Regions from separate parts of the Streptomyces sp. NPDC046909 genome, predicted to be linked through region 1. Evidence: predicted binding sites of a transcription regulator. Region 1 holds the regulator's gene; each other region holds the start of a gene.

Region 1 (7,360 bases):
GCTTCGACTGGTACGAGGTGTCCAACTGGGCCACCTCCGAGGCCGGGCGGTGCCTCCACAACGAGCTGTACTGGCGGGGCGCGGACTGGTGGGGGGCCGGGCCCGGAGCGCACTCGCATGTGGGCGGGGTGCGCTGGTGGAACGTCAAGCATCCCGGCGCGTACGCGGCCGCGCTGGCGGCGGGGAAGTCGCCGGGGGCGGGGCGTGAGCTGCTCTCGGACGAGGACCGGCGGGTCGAGCGGATCCTGCTGGAGCTGCGGCTTCGGGAGGGGGTGCCGCTGTCGCTGCTGCGGGAGGAGGGGCTGGCGGCTTCTCGGCGGGCGCTGTCGGAGGGGCTGCTGGATGGGGGGCCCTATGAGGAGGGGCGTGCCGTGCTTACCCTGCGGGGGCGGCTTCTGGCCGATGCGGTGGTGAGGGACCTCGTCGATTGAGTCTGCGGGCCGGTGGGGGCTGGTCGCGCAGTTCCCCGCGCCCCTTAGGTTGGTGCAGTGCGCCTGCGCCTATGAGCGCTCCGAGTTACGCCGTGACGAAATCGATCAGTTCCTCCACCCTTCCCAGCAGCTCTGGCTCCAGGTCCTTGTACGAGGTCACCCTCTTCAAGATCGCCTGCCACACCGCCCCCGTGTTCTCCGGCGGCCAGCCCAGCGCCCGGCACACGCCCGTCTTCCAGTCCTGCCCGTGCGGCACCCGCGGCCAGCCCGCGATGCCCAGGGACGACGGCTTCACCGCCTCCCAGATGTCGATGTACGGGTGGCCGACGACCAGGGCGTGCTCGCTCGTCACCGCCTCCGCGATGCGCCACTCCTTCGTGCCCGGCAGCAAGTGGTCCACGAGCACCCCCAGACGGGCGTCCGGGCCCGGCGCGAACTCCTCCACGATCCTCGGCAGGTCGTCGACGCCCTCCAGGTACTCCACGACCACGCCCTCGATGCGCAGGTCGTCGCCCCAGACCTTCTCGACCAGTTCGGCGTCGTGCCGGCCCTCGACGTAGATGCGCCCCGCGCGGGCCACGCGTGCGCGTGCGCCGGGGACGGCCACCGAGCCGGATGCCGTACGGGAGGGACGTACCGGCGTAATGCCTGTCGGGCGGACGAGCGTCACCACCCGGCCCTCCAGCAGGAAGCCCCTCGGCTCCAGCGGGAACACCCGGTGCTTGCCGAAGCGGTCCTCCAGGGTCACCGTGCCCGCCTCGCAGCGGATCACCGCGCCGCAGAAGCCGGTGCCGGGTTCCTCGACCACCAGGCCGGGCTCCGCCGGGACCTCGGGGACGGGCTTCGGCTTCTTCCAGGGCGGGGTCAGGTCGGCGGAGTACTGGCGCATTCGGATGACGATAGGAGAAGCCCCGGCCGACCTAGCGCGACACGCCGAACCTCGTGGCCAGGGCGTCGCGCTGGCGTCGTACGAAGGCCGCGTCCACCACCGCTCCGTGACCAGGCACGTACAGTGCGTCCTCGCCGCCCAGGTCCAACAACCTGTCGAGCGCGGCCGGCCAGTGGGACGGTACGGCGTCCGGGCCCGCCTGGGGTTCGCCGGACTCCTCGACCAGGTCGCCGCAGAAGACCACCTCGGGGGAGCCGGGGACGAGGACCGCGAGGTCGTGGGCGGTGTGGCCGGGGCCGACGTTCGCGAGGAGGACCTGGCGGCCGGTGCCGAGGTCGAGGGTCCACTCGCCGGAGACGTGGTGGCGGGGGCGGGGCAGCGCCGACACCGCCTCATCGGCGAGTGCCTCCTCCAGGCCGTTGCGGATCGCGTCCGAGCGCAGCTCCTCGCGCGCGTGGTGCTGGGCGAAGAGGGTGTCCATGCCCACCGGGGCGAACACCTCCGCGTCCGTGAACGCCGCTGCCCCGAACACGTGGTCGAAGTGGGGGTGTGTCAGCGCGAGATGGGTCACACGCCGGCCCGCGAGGGTCTCCGCCTGGGCGCGGATGCGCGCGCCCTCAGCCAGGCTCGACCCGGCGTCGATCACCAGAGCGGTACCCTCGCCGACGACCAGACCCGCCGTGCAGTCCCAGCCAGGGAGCCGGCACCGCCCGACCCCGGCCGCCACCCGCTCCCACCCCAGCTCTTCCCAAGTCACCGTCATACGGCGACGCTAGCCGTACGGGAGGCCGTGGCCGGACCGACCTTGCCGGGGCGGTACCCCACCGCCGTACACTGGGCCGGGGAACGCTGGCACTCGGATGTGAAGAGTGCCAGGCGAAGCGCCAAGGGAACGACCTCTGGAGGTGTGCGCGATGCTGAGTGAACGCAGGCTTCAGGTGCTGCGCGCCATCGTCCAGGACTATGTCGGCACCGAGGAGCCGGTCGGCTCCAAGGCGCTGACCGAGCGGCACAGCCTCGGTGTCTCGCCGGCGACGATCCGCAACGACATGGCGGCCCTGGAGGACGAGGGGTTCATCGCCCAGCCGCACACCAGCGCCGGGCGGATCCCCACCGACAAGGGCTACCGGCTCTTCGTCGACAAGCTCGCCGGCGTCAAGCCGATGACCGCGCCCGAGCGGCGGGCCATCCAGAACTTCCTCGACGGCGCCGTCGATCTCGATGATGTCGTCGCGCGGACGGTACGGCTGCTCGCTCAGCTCACCCGGCAGGTCGCCGTCGTGCAGTATCCGTCGCTGACCCGGTCCACCGTCCGGCATGTGGAGCTGCTCTCGCTCGCCCCCGCGCGCGTGATGCTCGTCCTCATCACGGACACCGGGCGGGTCGAGCAGCGCATGGTCGACTGCCCGGCGCCCTTCGGAGAGGCCTCGCTGGCCGATCTGCGGGCGCGGCTGAACAGCAGGGTCGCGGGACGCCGTTTCGCGGATGTGCCGCACCTGGTGGAGGACCTGCCGGAGGGCTTCGACATCGAGGACCGCGGCACCGTCTCGACCGTGCTCTCCACCCTGCTGGAGACACTCGTCGAGGAGAACGAGGAGCGGTTGATGATCGGCGGCACCGCCAATCTCACCCGCTTCGGACATGACTTCCCCCTCACTATCCGACCGGTGCTCGAAGCCCTTGAGGAGCAGGTCGTGCTTCTCAAGTTGCTTGGTGAGGCCGGGGATTCGGGCATGACCGTACGCATCGGTCATGAGAACGCCTATGAGGGACTCAACTCCACGTCCGTCGTGTCGGTCGGCTACGGTTCGGGCGGCGAGGCAGTCGCCAAGCTCGGCGTGGTCGGACCGACCCGCATGGATTACCCGGGAACGATGGGAGCGGTACGCGCAGTGGCACGGTACGTCGGACAGATCCTGGCGGAGTCGTAAGTGGCCACGGACTACTACGCCGTTCTCGGCGTGCGCCGCGACGCGTCGCAGGATGAGATCAAGAAGGCGTTCCGTCGGCTCGCACGCGAGCTGCACCCGGACGTCAACCCGGATCCGAAGACCCAGGAGCGGTTCAAGGAGATCAACGCCGCTTACGAGGTGCTGTCGGACCCGCAGAAGAAGCAGGTCTACGACCTCGGCGGCGACCCGCTCTCGCAGGCCGGCGGCGGTGGCGCGGGCGGCTTCGGGGCCGGTGGGTTCGGGAACTTCTCGGACATCATGGACGCGTTCTTCGGTACGGCCTCGCAGCGCGGTCCGCGGTCGCGGACCCGGCGTGGCCAGGACGCGATGATCCGGCTGGAGATCGAGCTCGACGAGGCGGCCTTCGGCACCACGAAGGACATCCAGGTCGACACCGCGATCGTCTGCTCCACCTGTAGCGGTGAGGGCGCGGCGCCGGGGACCTCGGCCCAGACATGTGACATGTGCCGCGGTCGCGGTGAGGTGTCGCAGGTGACGCGGTCCTTCCTGGGCCAGGTCATGACGTCCCGGCCGTGTCCGCAGTGCCAGGGGTTCGGGACGGTCGTTCCGACGCCGTGCCCCGAGTGCGCGGGCGACGGTCGCGTACGGTCGCGCCGTACCCTCACGGTCAAGATCCCGGCCGGTGTCGACAACGGCACGCGGATCCAGCTCGCCGGTGAGGGCGAGGTCGGGCCCGGTGGCGGTCCGGCCGGTGACCTGTACGTCGAGATCCACGAACTGCCGCACGCGATGTTCCAGCGGCGCGGCGACGATCTGCACTGCACGGTGACGATCCCGATGACGGCGGCGGCGCTCGGCACGAAGGTGCCGCTGGAGACGCTCGACGGCATGGAGGAGGTCGACATCCGTCCCGGCACCCAGTCCGGGCAGTCGATCCCGCTGCACGGCCGCGGTGTCACGCATCTGCGGGGCGGCGGCCGCGGCGACCTCATCGTCCACGTCGAGGTCCAGACCCCGAACAAGCTCGACCCCGAGCAGGAGCGCCTGCTGCGGGAACTGGCGAAGCTGCGCGGCGAGGAGCGGCCCACGGGGCAGTTCCAGCCGGGGCAGCAGGGGTTGTTCTCGCGGCTGAAGGACGCCTTCAACGGTCGATGACGGGAGCGCGGAAACGGTCGCCGAGTGCGGGTGCGGGTAGCCGGATTTCACTGGTCCTCGACCAGTGGTCAGGGCCCTCACCCGCCGCCCATTCCCCTGGCCTATGCCAGCGGAAGGCCGGATTCGGACTTGTTCGGAGGACGTGACAACATGCGGTCATGTCCTCCGCGCTGACCGATCTCTTCCCCTATCCGATCGTGCAGGCCCCCATGGCGGGCGGCGTCTCCGTGCCGCAGCTCGCCGCCGCCGTGTCCGACGCCGGGGGGCTCGGGTTCCTCGCCGCCGGGTACAAGACCGCGGACGGGATGTACCAGGAGATCAAGCAGCTGCGGGGGCTCACCGGGCGCCCCTTCGGGATCAACCTCTTCATGCCGCAGCCGGAGTATGCCGATCCCGCCGCCGTGGAGGTCTACGCGCACCAGCTCGCCGGCGAGGCCGCCTGGTACGAGACCGAGCTCGGCGACCCCGACAGCGGCCGGGACGACGGATACGACGCCAAGCTCGCCGTGCTCCTCGACAACCCCGTGCCGGTTGTGTCGTTCCACTTCGGCGCGCCCACCCCCGACGTCCTCGAATCCCTCCGCCGCGTCGGCACCTTCACCCTCGTCACCGCGACCACCCCGGAGGAGGCCCTCGCGGTGCAGCGGGCCGGCGCGGACGCGGTCATCGCGCAGGGCGTGGAGGCGGGCGGACACCAAGGAACCCATCGGGACGTCCCCGACAGCGACGGCGCCGGGATCGGGCTGCTCTCCCTCGTCGCCCAGATCCGCGAGACCGTCGGCATCCCGGTCGTCGCCGCCGGTGGCATCATGCGCGGCAGCCAGATCGCCGCCGTCCTCGCCGCCGGGGCGAGCGCCGCCCAGCTCGGCACCGCCTTCCTCGCCACCCCCGAGTCCGGTGCCGCCGCCGTGCACAAGGAGGCGCTCACCAACCCCCTGTTCGTCCGCACCGAGTTGACCCGCGCCTTCTCCGGCCGCCCCGCCCGCGGCCTCGTCAACCGCTTCCTGCGCGAGCACGGCCGCTACGCCCCCGCCGCCTACCCCGAGGTCCACCACCTCACCTCACCGCTGCGCAAGTCCGCCGCCAAGGCCAAGGACGCGCAGGGCATGGCGCTGTGGGCCGGACAGGGCCACCGCATGGCACGCGACCTGCCCGCCGGGCAGCTCGTGGAGGTCCTGGCCGGTGAACTCGCCGCCGCGAGGACAGCGTTGTCGGTCTTCCCCGAGTTCCCTGAGTTCCCGGAAGGCGGTGACGTCCGATGACGGCTCCCGTGTTCGTCGTCGAGCACTTCGCCGACTCCGGCCCCGGCGGACGCTATGTCCTGGACGGTCCCGAGGGCCGCCACGCCGTCTCCGTGAAGCGGCTCGCGCCCGGCGAGGACGTCATCCTCACCGACGGCACCGGCCGCTGGGCCGACTGCGTGGTGCTCGGCACCGAGGGCAAGGACCGGTTGATCGTCCAGCTGGACACGGTCGCCGAGGAGCCGCCCGAGGAACCCCGCATCACCGTCGTCCAGGCCCTCCCCAAGGGCGACCGCGGTGAACTCGCCGTCGAGACCATGACGGAGACCGGCGTCGACGCGATCGTGCCCTGGCAGGCGGCCCGCTGTATCACCCAGTGGAAGGGCGACCGCGGCCTGAAGGCCCTCGCCAAATGGCGGGCCACCGCCCGCGAGGCCGGCAAGCAGTCCCGCCGGGTGCGCTTCCCCGAGATCGCCGACCTCGCCACCACCAAGCAGGTCGCCGCGCTCCTCGCCGAGGCCGACTTCGCCGCCGTCCTCCACTCCGACTTCGAGAACGCAAGCGCGCCCCTCGCCACCGCCGAACTCCCCACCGAGGGCGAGATCGTGCTGGTCGTCGGCCCCGAAGGGGGCGTCGCCAAGGACGAGTTGGCGCTGTTCACGGAAGCGGGGGCGAAGCCGTACGTCCTGGGGCGTAGCGTGCTGCGTACGTCGACCGCCGGGACCGCGGCCACCGCCGTGCTCCTGGCCCGCACCGGCCGCTGGTCCTGACACCGAGGGGAACCTCTTGGAACTCGCTCAAGTCCGGCTGCTCGTCACCGACTTCCCCCTCTGCTACCGCTTCTACGCCGAAGTCCTCGGCCTCAAGCCGCAGTCGGGGGCGACCGAGGGGCCGTACGAGAAGTTCAGCCCCGCGACCGGCTCCGCCGGGATCGCCCTCCAGGACCGGGCCATGATGGCGGGGATCCTGGGGGAGCTGGGCGACGAGGCCAGCGGGCACCGGTCGTTGGTCGTGCTGCGCGTCGACGACCTCGACGGTTACTGCGCGCAGATCGTCGAGCGGGGTGCCGTCCTGCTGCACGGGCCCGCACCCATGACCGACCGGATGCGGGTCGCCCACCTCAAGGACCCGGAGGGGAACCTGGTGGAGTTGCAGGAGTGGCTGCTGCTGCGCGCTTGAGATCGACGGCCGCCTCGACGGCGTAGAAGAGGTCCCAGCCGTCCAACTCCCGGTCGCCGGGCCGCAGCAGACCGCGCCGGGTCGCTTCGTCGAGCAGGGCGCGTACGACGGCGGGCTCGCGGAGATTGATCCCGCTGCCCCGGCCGTCGACCGCGCAGCCCTGGAACCAGATGTCGCCCTCGGAGACGTACCGGCCCGAGCCTGCGCCGCCCGCTCGGAAGACGAACCGGGTGCGGTCGCCGTCCCGGTGCAGGGTGACGGTGTCGCGCCAGACGCCGTCGGCGCCCTTCGTCTGGCGGAAGTTCCACAGGTACGCCGTGTTCTCGTCCACGACGAGTCGGCGGAGGCGGCGGTCGTTGCGCATACCGGCACGTTAGGCGGACGGACACCGCCCGGTCTCCGGGTTTTCCGCGGGCGTCGATCTTCACTCGATTGTGGGATGAGTGTCCCAATGCGCTCTACCGCGTCGGGCGGGACAGTGGGAAGCTGCCCTCCATGGGGGCATTCAGGAGGTTTTGGCAGCAGCGAGGCCGCCGCGGGCGGCGGGTCGCC
Region 2 (7,360 bases), on a different contig from region 1:
AGCGGGGCCTCGAGGGCGAGCTTGACGGCGGCAGCGCCGGTCGCCTCGTCACCCTCCAGCTCCAGCTTCTCAAAGACACCGGAGGCCTGGAGCAGGGCCACGCCACCACCGGCGACGATGCCCTCCTCGACGGCCGCCTTGGCGTTGCGCACGGCGTCCTCGATGCGGTGCTTGCGCTCCTTGAGCTCGACCTCGGTCGCGGCACCGGCCTTGATGACGGCGACGCCACCGGCGAGCTTCGCCAGGCGCTCCTGGAGCTTCTCGCGGTCGTAGTCCGAGTCGCTGTTCTCGATCTCGGCACGGATCTGGTTGACGCGACCGGCGACCTGGTCGGCCGAACCGGCACCGTCGACGATCGTCGTCTCGTCCTTGGTGATGACGACCTTGCGGGCGCGGCCCAGGAGGTCCAGGGTCGCGTTCTCCAGCTTGAGGCCGACCTCCTCGGAGATGACCTCGCCGCCCGTGAGGATGGCGATGTCGCCGAGCATGGCCTTGCGACGGTCACCGAAGCCCGGGGCCTTGACGGCGACGGACTTGAAGGTGCCACGGATCTTGTTGACGACCAGGGTCGACAGGGCCTCGCCCTCGACGTCCTCGGCGATGATCAGCAGCGGCTTGCCCGACTGCATGACCTTCTCCAGGAGCGGGAGCAGGTCCTTGACGGAGCCGATCTTGGAGTTGGCGATCAGGATGTACGGGTCGTCCAGGGACGCCTCCATACGCTCCATGTCGGTGGCGAAGTAGGCGGAGATGTAGCCCTTGTCGAAGCGCATACCCTCCGTCAGCTCCAGCTCCAGACCGAAGGTCTGGGACTCCTCGACGGTGATGACGCCTTCCTTGCCGACCTTGTCCATCGCCTCGGCGATGAGCTCGCCGATCTGGGTGTCGGCGGCGGAGATGGAGGCCGTGGAAGCGATCTGCTCCTTGGTCTCGACATCCTTGGCCTGCTCAAGGAGGGCACCGGAGACGGCCTCGACGGCCTTCTCGATACCGCGCTTGAGAGCCATCGGGTTGGCACCGGCGGCCACGTTGCGCAGACCCTCGCGCACCAGGGCCTGGGCCAGGACGGTCGCAGTCGTCGTGCCGTCACCGGCTACGTCGTCGGTCTTCTTCGCGACTTCCTTGACCAGCTCGGCGCCGATCTTCTCGTACGGGTCCTCGAGCTCGATCTCCTTGGCGATGGAGACACCATCGTTGGTGATCGTGGGGGCGCCCCACTTCTTCTCGAGGACGACGTTGCGGCCCTTGGGGCCGAGCGTCACCTTCACGGCGTCCGCGAGCTGGTTCATGCCGCGCTCGAGGCCGCGCCGCGCCTCCTCGTCGAACGCGATGATCTTGGCCATGTGAAGTGGTCCCTCCAGGACTGGGGGTGATTCTTCTGGACCGCGCCCGCGCCCGCGACGGACGGCTCGCACACCTCGTGGTTCCTTGCCCCACCCGGCCTGCGGGCCTCACCGACCCGGTCCTTCGTTGTCACTCTCACCTTCAGAGTGCTAACGCCAATGATTAGCACTCGGCATGGTCGAGTGCAAGCGCCTCTCGGGGATCGACCAGGTCCCGCAGCGGTCCCGGCAGCCCTTACAGGGGTCCGGACAGACCGAAGGGCCCGCACCCCTCACGAGGTGCGAGCCCTTCGGCAGAAGACGCTCGGTGTTCAGTCGGTCGCGCGTATCAAGCGGTGACGCGAACCATGTCGGCCTGCGGGCCCTTCTGGCCCTGCGAGATCTCGAACTCCACCCGCTGGCCCTCTTCCAGGGTGCGGTACCCGTCCATCTGGATCGCGCTGTAGTGGACGAAAACATCCGCACCACCGTCGACCGCGATGAAGCCGTACCCCTTCTCCGCGTTGAACCACTTGACGGTGCCCTGAGCCATGCCTAACTCCCCTATTACTGGCCCTTGCACAGATCCGCACTTCGCGGATCCGGGTCAGACCTCACCCCCCACGGATTGGGGGCGTGCGCCGGAACGCGTCGACCGCGGCTGAATGTATCTGTCCAACTGCCGTCTGCAACAGGTCAATCGGACGAGAATTCTGGACGTGAGGGGTCCGGAATGTAGTGAGAATTCGCCCGAATTCGGGGCAAGTCGGGCCCCATAAAAGGCGCAAAATTCGCAAAAGAACCGCACACTTTGGCTACTTCTCGTCGCACTCGGAGCGAGAACTCATATGCGGCTGGCATGGGGAGCGGAGCAGGTTCCCCAACTGTACCGCGCTCAACCATAGAGAATTGCCCCCTCCGCTTCTCTCACGGAGGGGGCAATTCAATGAACTCTTGGTAATCGACGTTACCCAGGGTAACGATCGACGTCCGGTCAGCCTCCGGCGACCGCCGGGATGATCGAGACACCGGCCCCGTCCGGGGTGGCCGTCTCCAGGCCCTGCTCGAAGCGGACGTCGTCGTCATTGACGTACACGTTGACGAACCGGCGCAGCTTGCCCTGGTCGTCGAGCACGCGTGCGGCGATGCCCGTGTGGTTCTTCTCCAGGTCGGCGATGACGTCGGCGAGGGTGGCACCCTCGGCGGCGACCTCGGCCTGCCCGCCGGTGTAGGTACGCAGGATGGTGGGGATGCGGACGGTCACGCTCATGATGCGAGGCCAGCCTCTCGGAAGGAGTCCAGGTTCGGGCGGATGGTCGCGGTGAGGCCGGTGCCGGCCACCGCGTCCAGGGTCTTGAGGCCGTCGCCGGTGTTCAGCACGACGGTGGTGAGCGTCGGGTCGAGGAGACCGTTCTCGATCAGCTTGCGGGTCACACCCACGGTCACGCCACCGGCCGTCTCGGCGAAGATGCCCTCCGTGCGAGCGAGCAGCTTGATCGCGTCGACGACCTGCTCGTCCGTCACGTCCTCCACCGCACCGCCGGTGCGGCGCGCGATGTCGAGGACGTACGGCCCGTCCGCCGGGTTGCCGATGGCGAGGGACTTGGCGATGGTGTTCGGCTTCTGGGGGCGTACGACGTCGTGGCCCGCCTTGTAGGCGACGGACACCGGCGAGCAGCCCTCCGCCTGCGCCCCGAAGATCTTGTACGGCTTGTCCTCGACGAGCCCCAGCTTGATCAGCTCCTGGAGCCCCTTGTCGATCTTCGTGAGCTGCGAGCCGGAGGCGATCGGCACGACCAGCTGGTCGGGAAGCTTCCAGCCGAGCTGCTCGCAGATCTCGTACGCCAGGGTCTTGGAGCCCTCCGCGTAGTAGGGCCGCAGGTTGACGTTGACGAAGCCCCAGCCCTCGCCGGCCGGGTCGCCGATCAGCTCGGAGCAGAAGCGGTTCACGTCGTCGTAGTTGCCCTCGATGCCGACGAGCTCACCGCCGTAGACGGCGGCCATGACGACCTTGCCCTGCTCCAGGTCGTGCGGGATGAACACGCAGGACCGGAAGCCGGCGCGGGCGGCGGCGGCGCCGACGGCACCGGCCAGGTTGCCGGTGGAGGAGCAGGAGAGGGTGGTGAAGCCGAAGGCGCGGGCCGCCTCCAGGGCCTGGGCGACGACGCGGTCCTTGAAGGAGTGCGTCGGGTTACCGGAGTCGTCCTTCACATACAGTCCGCCGGTCACGCCGAGCTCGCGCGCGAGGTTGTCGGCCTTGACGAGCTGGGTCCAGCCCGGGTTGATGTTGGGCTTGTCGGCCACGTCCGCGGGGACGGGCAGCAGGGGCGCGTAGCGCCAGATGTTCGCGGGTCCCGCCTCGATGCGCTTGCGGAGTTCCTCGGTGTCGTAGGCCGAGAAGTCATAGGCGATCTCGAGCGGGCCGAAACACTCCTCGCACGCGAAGACCGGTCCGAGAGGGACCCGGTGGCCGCACTCACGGCAGCTGAGCGCTGCGGCGGGGCCGAGGTCTACGGTCGTAGCGGTGGTGCTTGCATCGGTGGTGCTTGCAACAGTCTGCGCAGCCATGGAGGCGAGGCCCTTTCTCCTCATCTTCCTCACGACGCATCTCGCCGTGAGACGGATTTGGCACCTTCCCTAGTCGGGAGCCTCGCGGAACGATCAACAATGATCTACGAGTACCGACTGGAGGGTTGCCGGGGCTTCATCGGGCCGTATCCCTCTGCCCCTCTGGATGAGCGGTATGAAGTTGTGAACGTCCGACCATCCAGGACATGCGATGGTCATCCGCGTTGTTCAAGACTGTAACCGACGGCCAGGACAGTTGAGATAGACGTCCGAACGGCGAGATGGATCACACGTGAAGGAGCCGCCTACGTGCTGAACGAAGTCGAGCGCTGGCTGACCACCCGCTCCTGGTCAGTGACCGATCGCCCGCTCCACCAGATCATGGCCGCCAAGCAACGCACGGGGCAGACGGTCAGCGTCGTGCTGCCCGCGCTCAACGAGGAGGAGACGGTCGGCGACATCGTCGCGATCATCCGTCACGACCTCATGCAGCAGGTGCCCCTCGTAGACGAGATCGTCGTCGTCGACTCCGGGTCGACCGACCGTACGGCGCAGGTCGCGGCGGCCGCCGGGGCCACGGTCGTGCACCGCGACGCGATCCTCCCCCGCGTCCCCACCGTCCCCGGCAAGGGCGAGGTGCTGTGGCGCTCACTGCTGGTGACCAGCGGTGACATCGTCTGCTTCATCGACGCCGACCTGAAGGAGTTCTCCTCCGACTTCGTCTCCGGGATCGTGGGCCCGCTGCTCACCGACCCCGCTGTCGACCTGGTCAAGGCCATGTACGACCGCCCACTCGGGAGCGCGGCGGGCCAGGGCGGCCGCGTCACCGAGCTGATGGCCCGCCCGCTGCTGAACATGCACTGGCCGCAGCTGGCCGGCTTCGTCCAGCCGCTCGGCGGCGAGTACGCGGCCCGCAGGTCCCTCCTGGAACAGCTGCCGTTCCCCGTCGGCTACGGCGTGGAGCTGGGCATGCTGGTCGACGCCCTGCACCTGGTCGGCCTCGACGCGCTGGCCCAGGTGGACGTGGGGGTCCGCAAGCACCGCCACCAGGACGGCCAGGCCCTGGGCCGCATGTCCGCCGCGATCTACCGCACCGCCCAGCTCCGCCTGGCCCGCGGCCACCTCATCCGTCCCTCCCTCACCCAGTTCGAACGGGGCGAGGACGGCTTCGAGCCGCGCACCTACTCCGTGGACACGGAGGAACGGCCGCCGATGGCGGAGATCGCGGAGTACGCGTCCCGAAAGGTCGCCTGAAAGGTCGGCTGAGGTCGGCTGGGGTTGGCTGAGGTCGCCTGGCCAGAGCCGCGTTACGGGCTCCGGCGGGCCGTATACACAGAACCGTACGTTTGAGCGTTTACGGGTCGGGCTAGGTTGATCCGTATGGCTTCCACGCAGGCTGCCCAGGGTGCCCGGGTGCTCGTCGCGTCCAACCGCGGCCCGGTCTCGTACGAGGTCCGGGAGGACGGAACGCTGTCCGCCAAGCGCGGGGGCGGCGGGCTGGTCTCCGGTCTCTCCGCGATCGGGTCGGACGCGGACGCGCTGTGGGTGTGCTCGGCGCTGTCCGACGGCGACCGGGAGGCGGTCCGGCGCGGTGCGGGCGAGTCCGGCGTACGGATGCTCGACATCCCGGCGGACGTGCACGCGGACGCGTACAACGGCATCGCGAACTCGGTGCTCTGGTTCGTCCACCACATGCTGTACCAGACCCCGCTGGAGCCGGTCTTCGACGCGGAGTTCCGGCGCCAGTGGGCGTCGTACGAGACGTACAACCGCGCGTTCGCGCAGGCGCTGGCGGAGGAGGCGGTGCAGGGCGCCTCGGTCGTGGTGCAGGACTACCACCTGACGCTGGTGCCCGGGATGCTGCGCGAGCTCCGCCCGGATCTGCGGATCGGCCACTTCTCGCACACACCGTGGGCGCCCCCGGAGTACTTCCGGATGCTGCCGGACGACGTGGCCGAGCAGGTCCTGCGGGGCATGCTCGGCGCGGACCGGCTGGGGTTCCTCACGCGGCGGTGGGCGTCGGCGTTCGAGGCGTGCGCGGCGGACGTCGTCGGCGGGCTCGGGGAGACGCGGGTCGGGGTGCACGGGCTCGGCGCGGACGCGGACTTCCTGCGGAAGCGGTCGCACGAGACCGACGTCGACGAACGGATGACGGCACTGCGCGCGGAGATCGGCGAGGGCCGCCGGGCGATCGTCCGGGTCGACCGGACCGAGCTGTCCAAGAACATCGTGCGCGGGCTGCTGGCCTACCGGCAGCTGCTCGACGACCGTCCCGAGTGGCGGGAGCGCGTGGTGCACGTGGCGTTCGCGTACCCGTCCCGCCAGGACCTGGCGGTCTACCGCGACTACACGGCCGAAGTGCAGCGCCTGGCCGAGGAGATCAACGAGCGGTACGGGACAGCGGGCTGGAAGCCGGTCGTCCTGCACGTCAAGGACGACTTCGCCCGCTCCCTGGCCGCCTACCGCCTCGCCGACGTCGCCCTGGTGAACCCCATCCGCGACGGCATGAACCTCGTCGCCAAGGAGGTACCGGTGGTCTCCGACGAGGGGTGCGTGCTGGTGCTGTCACGGGAGGCCGGGGCGTACGAGGAGCTCGGCGAGGACGCGATCGTCGTCAACCCGTACGACGTGATCGGCACGGCGAACGCGCTGCACGAGGCGCTGACCATGCCGGTGGAGGAACGGGCCGAGCGGACGAAGCGGCTGGCCGCGGCGGCGACGGCGTTGCCGCCGGCCCAGTGGTTCCTGGAGCAGCTGCACGCGCTGGACAGCGACTGATGTCTCAGTCCAGCTGACCCGCGAGCGCCCGCAACAGCCGTACGACCCCTTCCGGACCGTCGACGATCAGATCCGCCCGCTCCGCCAGCTCGGTGACCTCCTCGCTGCCGCTGCACACCAGTAGGCCGGGGACGCCGTCGGAGCGGAGTTTGTCGACCGCCGTGTACGCGGGGAGGTCGCCCAGGTCGTCGCCGGCGTAGAGGACGGCCTCGGCGCCCAGTTCGCGGACGTGGTCGAGGAGGGCCACGCCCTTGTCCATGCCGGGCGGGCGGAGTTCGAGGACCAGGCGGCCCGGTTCGACGATGAGCCCGTTGCGGGTGGCGAGGTCGGTGAGCGGTTCACGCAGGGCCTCGAACGCGGCCTGGGGATCGGCGGCGCGGCGGGTGTGAACGGCCAGCGCCCGCCCCTTCTCCTCGACCCACGCGCCCTGCCCGGCACCGGTCCGGTCGAGCAGCCCGGGCAGTTCGGCACGGGCCCGGGCGACGCCGGGGTGGGGCGGCGGGGCGGTGATCTCGCCGGTGGCGGCGTCCCAGCGTTCCGCGCCGTAGTGGCCGAGGATGACGAGGTGGTCGAGGCCGGGGATCCCGTCGAACCCGCCGAGCCGTACGGCGACGGCGGGCGGGCGTCCGGTGATCACCGCGACGGAGGCGATCTTCGGGGCGAGCGCGGCGAGTACGGCTGCCGCCTCGGGG
Region 3 (7,360 bases), on a different contig from region 1:
CTCCTGCAGGGCGTCGCGGCGGCGCGTCAGCTCACGGGCGCCGATCATCTCCTCGGCCTGGACCCTGAGTTCCTCGTGGGCGAGGAGGTATCCCTCCGCGCGGGTGGCGAAGGTGCGGCCCACCATGGTGCGCAGGAGGTCGGTGACCTCGTACGGTGTCGCGCCGGTGAGGTGGGCGAGGTCGGCCGTCGTCAGGCTTCCTTCGGCGGCGGTGACGAACGCGAGCAGGTCGTGGGCGAGGCCCGGCCCTCGGAGCAGCCGCTTCAGTTCGCGCTCCGCCTCCACCCGGACCGCCTGGGCGTGCGGCGAGACGACCAGCTCCCGTGCGGCCGCCGGATCGCGGAGGGGGTGGCGCTCGGCGACGTCCTGCGGCAGCGGCGGATGGAGCCGGCCCGCGACCACCACCCGCATGCCCGCCTCCGGGTGCTCCGGGAGCAGGGCCGCGATGCTGTGGGCGTCCGGTCCTGTCGTGACGCCCCGGTCCTCGTCCAGCCCGTCCACGAGCAGGACGAGCCGTTCGCCACGCGTCGCGCAGGTCCGGGCCGCCGCCCCGTACAGACGCAGCAGGTGGGCCTCGCGCGTCGCCACGGTGAGATGGGCGGGCAGTCCCTCCCCGGCCAGCTCGGCCAGTTGTTCGCCCACGATGTCGACGTACGCCGTGGCGTCGTCGTGCGCACCGAGCCGTGCCGTGACGAAGAACGGGACCACCCGCGCACCCCGCGGCGGATGCAGCGCGAACCACGACATCAGCGCGGTCTTGCCCGCCCACGCCCCGGCTCGCCACCAGGCGTACGCCGGGCCCGAGGCGGCGGTGCAGAAGTCGGCGAGCTCGGCCAACTCGTGGTCTCGGTCGATGAGTTCGCGCGGGGCGATGCGGCGCACCTGTTCCCGGTACGCCGAGCGGGCCATGGGGGCTGTCGCGGTCATGGGGTGCACTACGACCTTGTTGTGGTCGCCGGTCACCGCCACCCCGATGTCACGGCCCGCCGAGACGGACCGGTCCCCCCGCGCCTCCATGGGCCCATGATGGCAAAGAGCGGGACAATGGACCCGTACAACCGGACCCAGGGGGCCGGAGGCGATGGTGTCATGACCTTCGTACAGCTCATCGACTGCAGAACCAGCCGCTTCGACGAGATGAACCGGCTGATGGACACATGGGTCGAGCAGACCAAGGGGAAACGGACCGCGACGCACACGACCATCGGGAAGGACCGGGGGGACGCGTCGCACTTCGTCGAGATCGTGGAGTTTCCGTCGTACGAGGAGGCGATGCGGAATTCCGGGCTGCCGGAGACGGACAAGATCTTCCGGGAGATGGTCGCGCTGTGCGACGAGATGCCGACGTTCACGGATCTCGACGTGGTGCGGGACGAGCAGCTGTACGCCGCCACCTGCCGGCGGTTCTTCGAGGCGCTGGCCGGGACGGAGGTGCCGTCGTTCGACGGGCTGCTGGTCGAGGACTATCACGATCATGATCCGTCGAACGAGCAGGACGTGATCGGGCTGGACGCGGTGCGGGAGGAGGTCGAGATGTGGAAGGGCGGCTTCGACTTCGAGTTCACCATCGACGACCAGCTGGCGCAGGGTGACCGGGTGTGCACCCGGTGGACCTGGCACGGGACGCACAACGGGGACTTCATGGGGATCCCGGCCACGGGGAAGCGGGTCTCCATGACGGGGACGACCATCCATCGGTGTGCCGCCGACGGGAAGATCGCCGAGGGGTGGTGGCAGTACGACCGGCTCGGGCTGATGGGGCAGCTGGGCGTGCTGGACGACCTGGAGCAGTAGGGCCGCCACTGGTACGGCGAAGGCCCGGCACCCGTCGCGCGGGTGCCGGGCCTTCTATGAAGCCGGGGCTTCTACGAGCTACTGGGCTCAGTGGGAGTGACCGTGGCCGTGACCAGCGGCCGCCGGCTCCTCCTCTTCCTTCTTCTCGACGACCAGGGTCTCGGTCGTGAGGAGGAGGGAGGCGATGGAGGCGGCGTTCTCCAGGGCGGAGCGGGTGACCTTGACCGGGTCGATGACGCCGGCCTTGACCAGGTCGCCGTACTCGCCGGTGGCGGCGTTGAAGCCCTGGCCCTTGTCGAGCTCGGCGACCTTGGAGGTGATGACGTAGCCCTCCAGGCCGGCGTTCTCGGCGATCCAGCGCAGCGGCTCGACGACGGCCTTGCGGACGACGGCGACACCGGTGGCCTCGTCGCCGGTCTTGCCGAGGCCGCCCTCAAGCACCTTCGCGGCGTGGACGAGCGCGGAGCCACCACCGGAGACGATGCCCTCCTCGACCGCGGCGCGGGTCGCGGAGATGGCGTCCTCCAGACGGTGCTTCTTCTCCTTCAGCTCCACCTCGGTGGCGGCGCCGACCTTGATCACGCACACGCCGCCGGCCAGCTTCGCGAGGCGCTCCTGGAGCTTCTCGCGGTCCCAGTCGGAGTCCGTGTTCTCGATCTCGGCCTTGATCTGGTTGACGCGGCCCACGACGTCGGCGGAGTCGCCGGCGCCGTCGACGATCGTGGTGTCGTCCTTGGTGATCGTGACGCGGCGGGCGGAGCCCAGCACGTCCAGACCGGCCTGGTCGAGCTTGAGGCCGACCTCCTCGGAGATGACCGTGGCGCCGGTGAGGACCGCCATGTCCTGGAGCATCGCCTTGCGGCGGTCACCGAAGCCGGGAGCCTTCACGGCGACGGCGTTGAAGGTGCCGCGGATCTTGTTGACGACCAGGGTGGAGAGGGCCTCGCCCTCGACGTCCTCGGCGATGATCAGCAGCGGCTTGGAGGCACCGCCCTGGATGACCTTCTCCAGGAGGGGCAGCAGGTCCTGGATCGAGGAGATCTTGCCCTGGTTGATCAGGATGTACGGGTCGTCGAGGACGGCCTCCATACGCTCCTGGTCGGTGACGAAGTACGGGGACAGGTAGCCCTTGTCGAAGGCCATGCCCTCGGTGAAGTCCAGCTCCAGCCCGAAGGTGTTGGACTCCTCGACGGTGATGACACCGTCCTTGCCGACCTTGTCCATCGCCTCGGCGATGAGCTCGCCGACCTGCGTGTCCTGCGCGGACAGCGCGGCGACGGCGGCGATGTCCGCCTTGTCGTCGATCGGGCGGGCGGTGGCGAGAAGGTCCTCCGACACGGCGGCTACGGCGGCGTCGATGCCCTTCTTCAGCAGCGCCGGGGAGGCACCCGCGGCGACGTTCTTCAGGCCCTCGCGGACCAGCGCCTGGGCGAGCACGGTGGCGGTGGTCGTACCGTCACCCGCGATGTCGTTGGTCTTGGTCGCCACCTCCTTCACCAGCTGCGCGCCGAGGTTCTCGTACGGGTCCTCGATCTCGACCTCGCGGGCGATCGTGACACCGTCGTTGGTGATGGTGGGGGCGCCGAACTTCTTGTCGATGACGACGTTGCGGCCCTTGGGGCCGATCGTCACCTTGACCGTGTCGGCAAGCTTGTTGACGCCGCGCTCGAGGGCGCGACGGGCGTCCTCGTCGAACTTCAGGATCTTCGCCATGGGAGCGGTTCAGCCCTCTCGGAAAACGTGGGTGTAAAAGCGAACTGCGCCCCTGACGCCCGGATTCATGAGGTCGCGGGGGCCCGGGGCGCAGCTCAAAAGCAAAGTGCTTCGGTGAAGAAGCGGGTCAACTACTTCTCGATGACCGCGAGGACGTCGCGGGACGAGAGGACGAGGTACTCCTCGCCGTTGTACTTGACCTCGGTGCCGCCGTACTTGCTGTACAGCACGATGTCGCCGACCTTCACGTCGAGCGGCAGGCGCTCGCCGTTCTCGAAGCGACCCGGACCGACGGCGAGGATGACGCCCTCCTGGGGCTTCTCCTTCGCGGTGTCCGGAATGACCAGGCCAGAGGCCGTGGTCTGCTCGGCGTCGAGCGGCTGGACCACGATGCGGTCCTCGAGCGGCTTGATGGCAACCTTGGAGCTGGCGGTCGTCACGATCCGACCTCCCCCTTCGGAGATCTCACGGGGTTAACTGTCTGAGGTGGCGACCAGGTGGATCCGTCGTCGCGGGTGCCGGACCTGCCCGTCGCTATTGGCACTCTCCAGGGGGGAGTGCCAGACCCGAGACTATGACCGCGATTAGCACTCGGTCAAGCGGACTGCTAATTCGCGGCGCGAGCCGAGCGGATTCGCGGCGCGGGCCGAGCGGATTCGCGGCGCGGGCCGAGCGGATTTCACCAGGGGCGCCGTGACTGTCCTGGCACCCTGCGTCGGCGCTGCCGCGACCGGGGGCTGCCGCCCCCAGACCCCCGCTTCGGCCCTGAAGGGGCCTCGTCCTCAAACGCCGGACAGGCTGAAATGCCCCGACCGGCGCCCTAGACGTAATCCTCCAGCCGCCCCACCCGCAGCCCCGCCCCCCGCACCTCCTCCAGCACCCTCTCCGTCCGCTCCACCAGCGTCATCCCGCTCGTCCCCATCGACGCCACGGACACGATGTCCCCCGGCAGCAGCCGCCGCTCCCCCGTCCCGTACGTCAGGCCCTCGTCCCCCATCGACGCCCGCCACAGCACGACCGCCTCGACACCGCAGTCGGCGGCGGCGCGGAGGGTCGTCGTGTCGTACGTGCCGTAGGGCGGGCGGAAGAGGCGGGGGCGGATGCCGAAGCGGGACTTGAGTTTGTCCTGCTGGCCGCAGATCTCGGCGCGCTGGCCGGCGTAGGGCAGGCCGCGCAGGGCGGCGTGGTCGAGGGTGTGGTTCTGGATCGAGGCGCCCACCGACTGGAGGCGGGCGAAGTGGCCGTACCCGGGTCCGACGACGCTGTCCGTGAGGAACATGCTGACGGGCAGCCGCTGTTGACGGACCAGTTCGACGAAGCGGGGGTCCTTCTCGGCGCCGTCGTCGTAGGTCAGGAAGACGACCTTGTCGGACGTGGAGATCCGCTTCACGACGGGCACGGCGGACCCGGCCCCGGACCGCGTCCCCTTCGCCCCGTACGTCACCGCCTTCCTGCCCAGCCGTTCGATGGGGTCGACGGACGGGGCGCAGCCGGTGAGCAGCGTGGCCGCCAGGGCCACGACGGCCAGTCCTCGCGCACTCACAGGTAGTCCTCCAGCCGGGCCACCGCGTACCCCTCGGCCGTGATCTTGTTCAGGAACCGGCGGATCATGTCGGGCATCGTGCCCTTCCAGTCCTCCCGGCCGCGGAAGTGACTCAGCACGATGTCCCCCGGGTGGATCGAGCGGTCCCACTCCCGGTACTCCCAGTGGTCGACGAAGACCTCCTCGTTCCAGATCGGCGCGTACTTCACCCCGCAGGCCTTCGCCGCCCGCAGCGTGTCCTCGTTGTAGTTGCCGAAGGGCGGGCGGAAGAGCAGCGGCCGCTTGCCGTAGCGCTTCTCGATGACGTCCTGCATGCCGCAGATCTCGCGCTTCTGCGCGGTGTACGACAGCCCCGGCAGGTACGGGTGGTGGAGCGTGTGGTTGTTGAGTACGACGCCCCGGACCCGCATCCGCTCGAAGTAGCCGTAGTCCTCCTTGACCAGGTAGTCGCTGAGGAAGGCGGTGTACGGGATCTTCAGCTCGCTCATCATCCGCAGGAACGCGGGGTCCTTCTCGGCGCCGTCGTCGATGGTGAGGAAGACGATCTTCTGCCGGGTGGGGATCGTGGTGAAGACGGGCGGCAGGCCCTGCTCGACGTGGTCGTCGACCTCGAAGCCCTTGCGGGTGGTGATCCTCGGCTTCTTCGCGGGCGGCGCCGGGGGCGTCAGCGGGACCTTCGCCAGGCCCCAGCGCTTGGCGGTCCTCGCCTGGGCGCGGAGCTTGGTGGCGTACGAGTCCAGGGCCCGGGCGGGGGGCGCCTTCAGGGGCTGCTGGCCGGGGGCCGGGCGGACCTTCGTGCTCTCGGCCTGCGTACAGCCCGAGGCGATCGCGGCGACGGCGAGGACGGCGACGCCGATCCGGAGGCGCAGCCCTTGACCCGACCGGCTTTTGTCATTTTGTACTACTGATCCCATGGCGCCGGATCCTCGCAGGTCACCGCCCTGATCCCGGGCCGACACCGCCGCCGGAGGCGCCGCGTCCTCCGACTGGCCCACAATGACCCGGTGAACGACCTCGCCCCCCTCCACGCCCTCCTCACTCCCGAGGGCCGCGCCCTCCTCGACGCGGTGCGCGGCACCGCCCCCGCCGACGAACTCGCCGTCGCCACCCGGCTGCGCCGCGAGCACCCCGCCGAACTGGTGTCGGCGGCGCTCGGCCAGGCGCGGCTGCGGCAGCGGGCGGCGGTGAAGTTCGGGGCGGAGGACGCGGGGCGGATGTTCTTCACGCCGAACGGGGTGGAGCAGTCGACGCGGGCGAGTGTGGCGACGTATCGCGCCGAGTGCTTCCAGGCGCTGGGCGTCCGGTCCGTCGCCGACCTGTGCTGCGGGATCGGCGGGGACGCGATCGCGCTGGCGCGGGCCGGGATCAGCGTCCTGGCGGTGGACCGCGACCCCTTCACCGCCGCCGTGGCCCGGGCGAACGCCGAGGCGCTGGGCCTTGCCGACCTGATCGAGGTACGGGAGGCGGACGTCACGGAGATCGACACGTCCCCGTACGACGCGGTGTTCGTGGACCCGGCGCGACGGGGCGGCCGAGGGCGCGTCTTCGACCCCGAGGCCTACTCCCCTCCCCTGTCCTGGGCCGTGTCCGCCGCCCTCAAGGCGCCGCTCGGCGTACTGAAGGTCGCGCCCGGCATCCCGCACGAGGCGATCCCCGCCGAGGCCGAGGCCGAGTGGATCTCGGACCGGGGGGACGTGAAGGAGGCCGTGCTGAAGTTCGGCGAGGGCCGGACACCGGGGGCACGGCGGGCGATCCTGCTGCCCTCGGAGGCCGGCATCTGGGCCTCGCCCGCCACCATGCTGCCGAACCCCGAAGTCCGCCCCGTGGGCCGGTACTTGTACGAGCCCGACGGCGCCGTCATCCGCGCCCACCTGGTCGCGCAGGTCGCCGAGGACCTCGACGGCGGCCTGATCGACGAGACGATCGCGTACATCACCGCCGACGAACTGCACGTGACCCCGTATGCCACCGCCTACGAGATCACCGACCAACTCCCCTTCAACGTGAAGAAGTTGAAGGCGCTGCTGCGGGAGCGAGGGGTCGGGATCCTGACGGTGAAGAAGCGGGGTTCGGCCGTCGAACCGGAGGAACTGCGGCGCAAGGTACTGCCGAAGCCGCACGGGAAGGCCGAGGCGACCGTGTTTCTGACGCGGGTCGCGGGGGCGCCGACGATGCTGATCGGCGCCCCCGCCTGAGCAGCGGGTTCAGCGCAGGGTGAGGCTCGTCTCGGAGTCGACGCGGGTCAGTTTCTCCGGGTTGCGGACGTAGTAGAGGCCGCTGATGTGACCGTCCTCGATGCGGAACGCCACG

What was found. The regulator HrcA, encoded in region 1, represses chaperone genes, less so after heat shock. The targets are predictions, from matches to a motif close to TTNGCACTCNGNNNNNCNGAGTGCNAA.
Region 2: groL (chaperonin GroEL) is a predicted target of HrcA. The motif match lies at 1,507-1,533, and genes of this name have one in related genera.
Region 3: groES (co-chaperone GroES) is a predicted target of HrcA. The motif match lies at 4,092-4,118, and genes of this name have one in related genera.

Annotation. Positions count from the first base shown of each region.
Region 1 is NZ_JBEYXC010000020.1:39,985-47,344, reverse strand. Features, by position in the region: gene hemW (radical SAM family heme chaperone HemW) at 1-431, shown strand, start outside; gene ABZ928_RS44595 (DUF3097 domain-containing protein) at 517-1,320, opposite strand; gene ABZ928_RS44590 (MBL fold metallo-hydrolase) at 1,352-2,083, opposite strand; gene hrcA (heat-inducible transcriptional repressor HrcA) at 2,235-3,251, shown strand; gene dnaJ (molecular chaperone DnaJ) at 3,252-4,388, shown strand; gene ABZ928_RS44575 (nitronate monooxygenase) at 4,547-5,650, shown strand; gene ABZ928_RS44570 (16S rRNA (uracil(1498)-N(3))-methyltransferase) at 5,647-6,399, shown strand; gene ABZ928_RS44565 (VOC family protein) at 6,416-6,808, shown strand; gene ABZ928_RS44560 (hypothetical protein) at 6,750-7,172, opposite strand; gene ABZ928_RS44555 (hypothetical protein) at 7,304-7,360, shown strand, end outside.
Region 2 is NZ_JBEYXC010000004.1:597,770-605,129, forward strand. Features, by position in the region: gene groL (chaperonin GroEL) at 1-1,343, opposite strand, end outside; gene ABZ928_RS15755 (cold-shock protein) at 1,672-1,875, opposite strand; gene ABZ928_RS15760 (ubiquitin-like small modifier protein 1) at 2,317-2,592, opposite strand; gene thrC (threonine synthase) at 2,589-3,890, opposite strand; SAM riboswitch class I at 3,908-4,063, opposite strand; gene ABZ928_RS15770 (glucosyl-3-phosphoglycerate synthase) at 4,200-5,144, shown strand; gene ABZ928_RS15775 (trehalose-6-phosphate synthase) at 5,271-6,668, shown strand; gene otsB (trehalose-phosphatase) at 6,673-7,360, opposite strand, start outside.
Region 3 is NZ_JBEYXC010000010.1:164,452-171,811, reverse strand. Features, by position in the region: gene ABZ928_RS31385 (hypothetical protein) at 1-1,017, opposite strand, end outside; gene ABZ928_RS31380 (ester cyclase) at 1,090-1,794, shown strand; gene groL (chaperonin GroEL) at 1,882-3,507, opposite strand; gene groES (co-chaperone GroES) at 3,639-3,947, opposite strand; gene ABZ928_RS31365 (polysaccharide deacetylase family protein) at 4,328-5,050, opposite strand; gene ABZ928_RS31360 (polysaccharide deacetylase family protein) at 5,047-5,964, opposite strand; gene ABZ928_RS31355 (methyltransferase domain-containing protein) at 6,055-7,245, shown strand; gene ABZ928_RS31350 (RNA polymerase sigma-70 factor) at 7,255-7,360, opposite strand, start outside.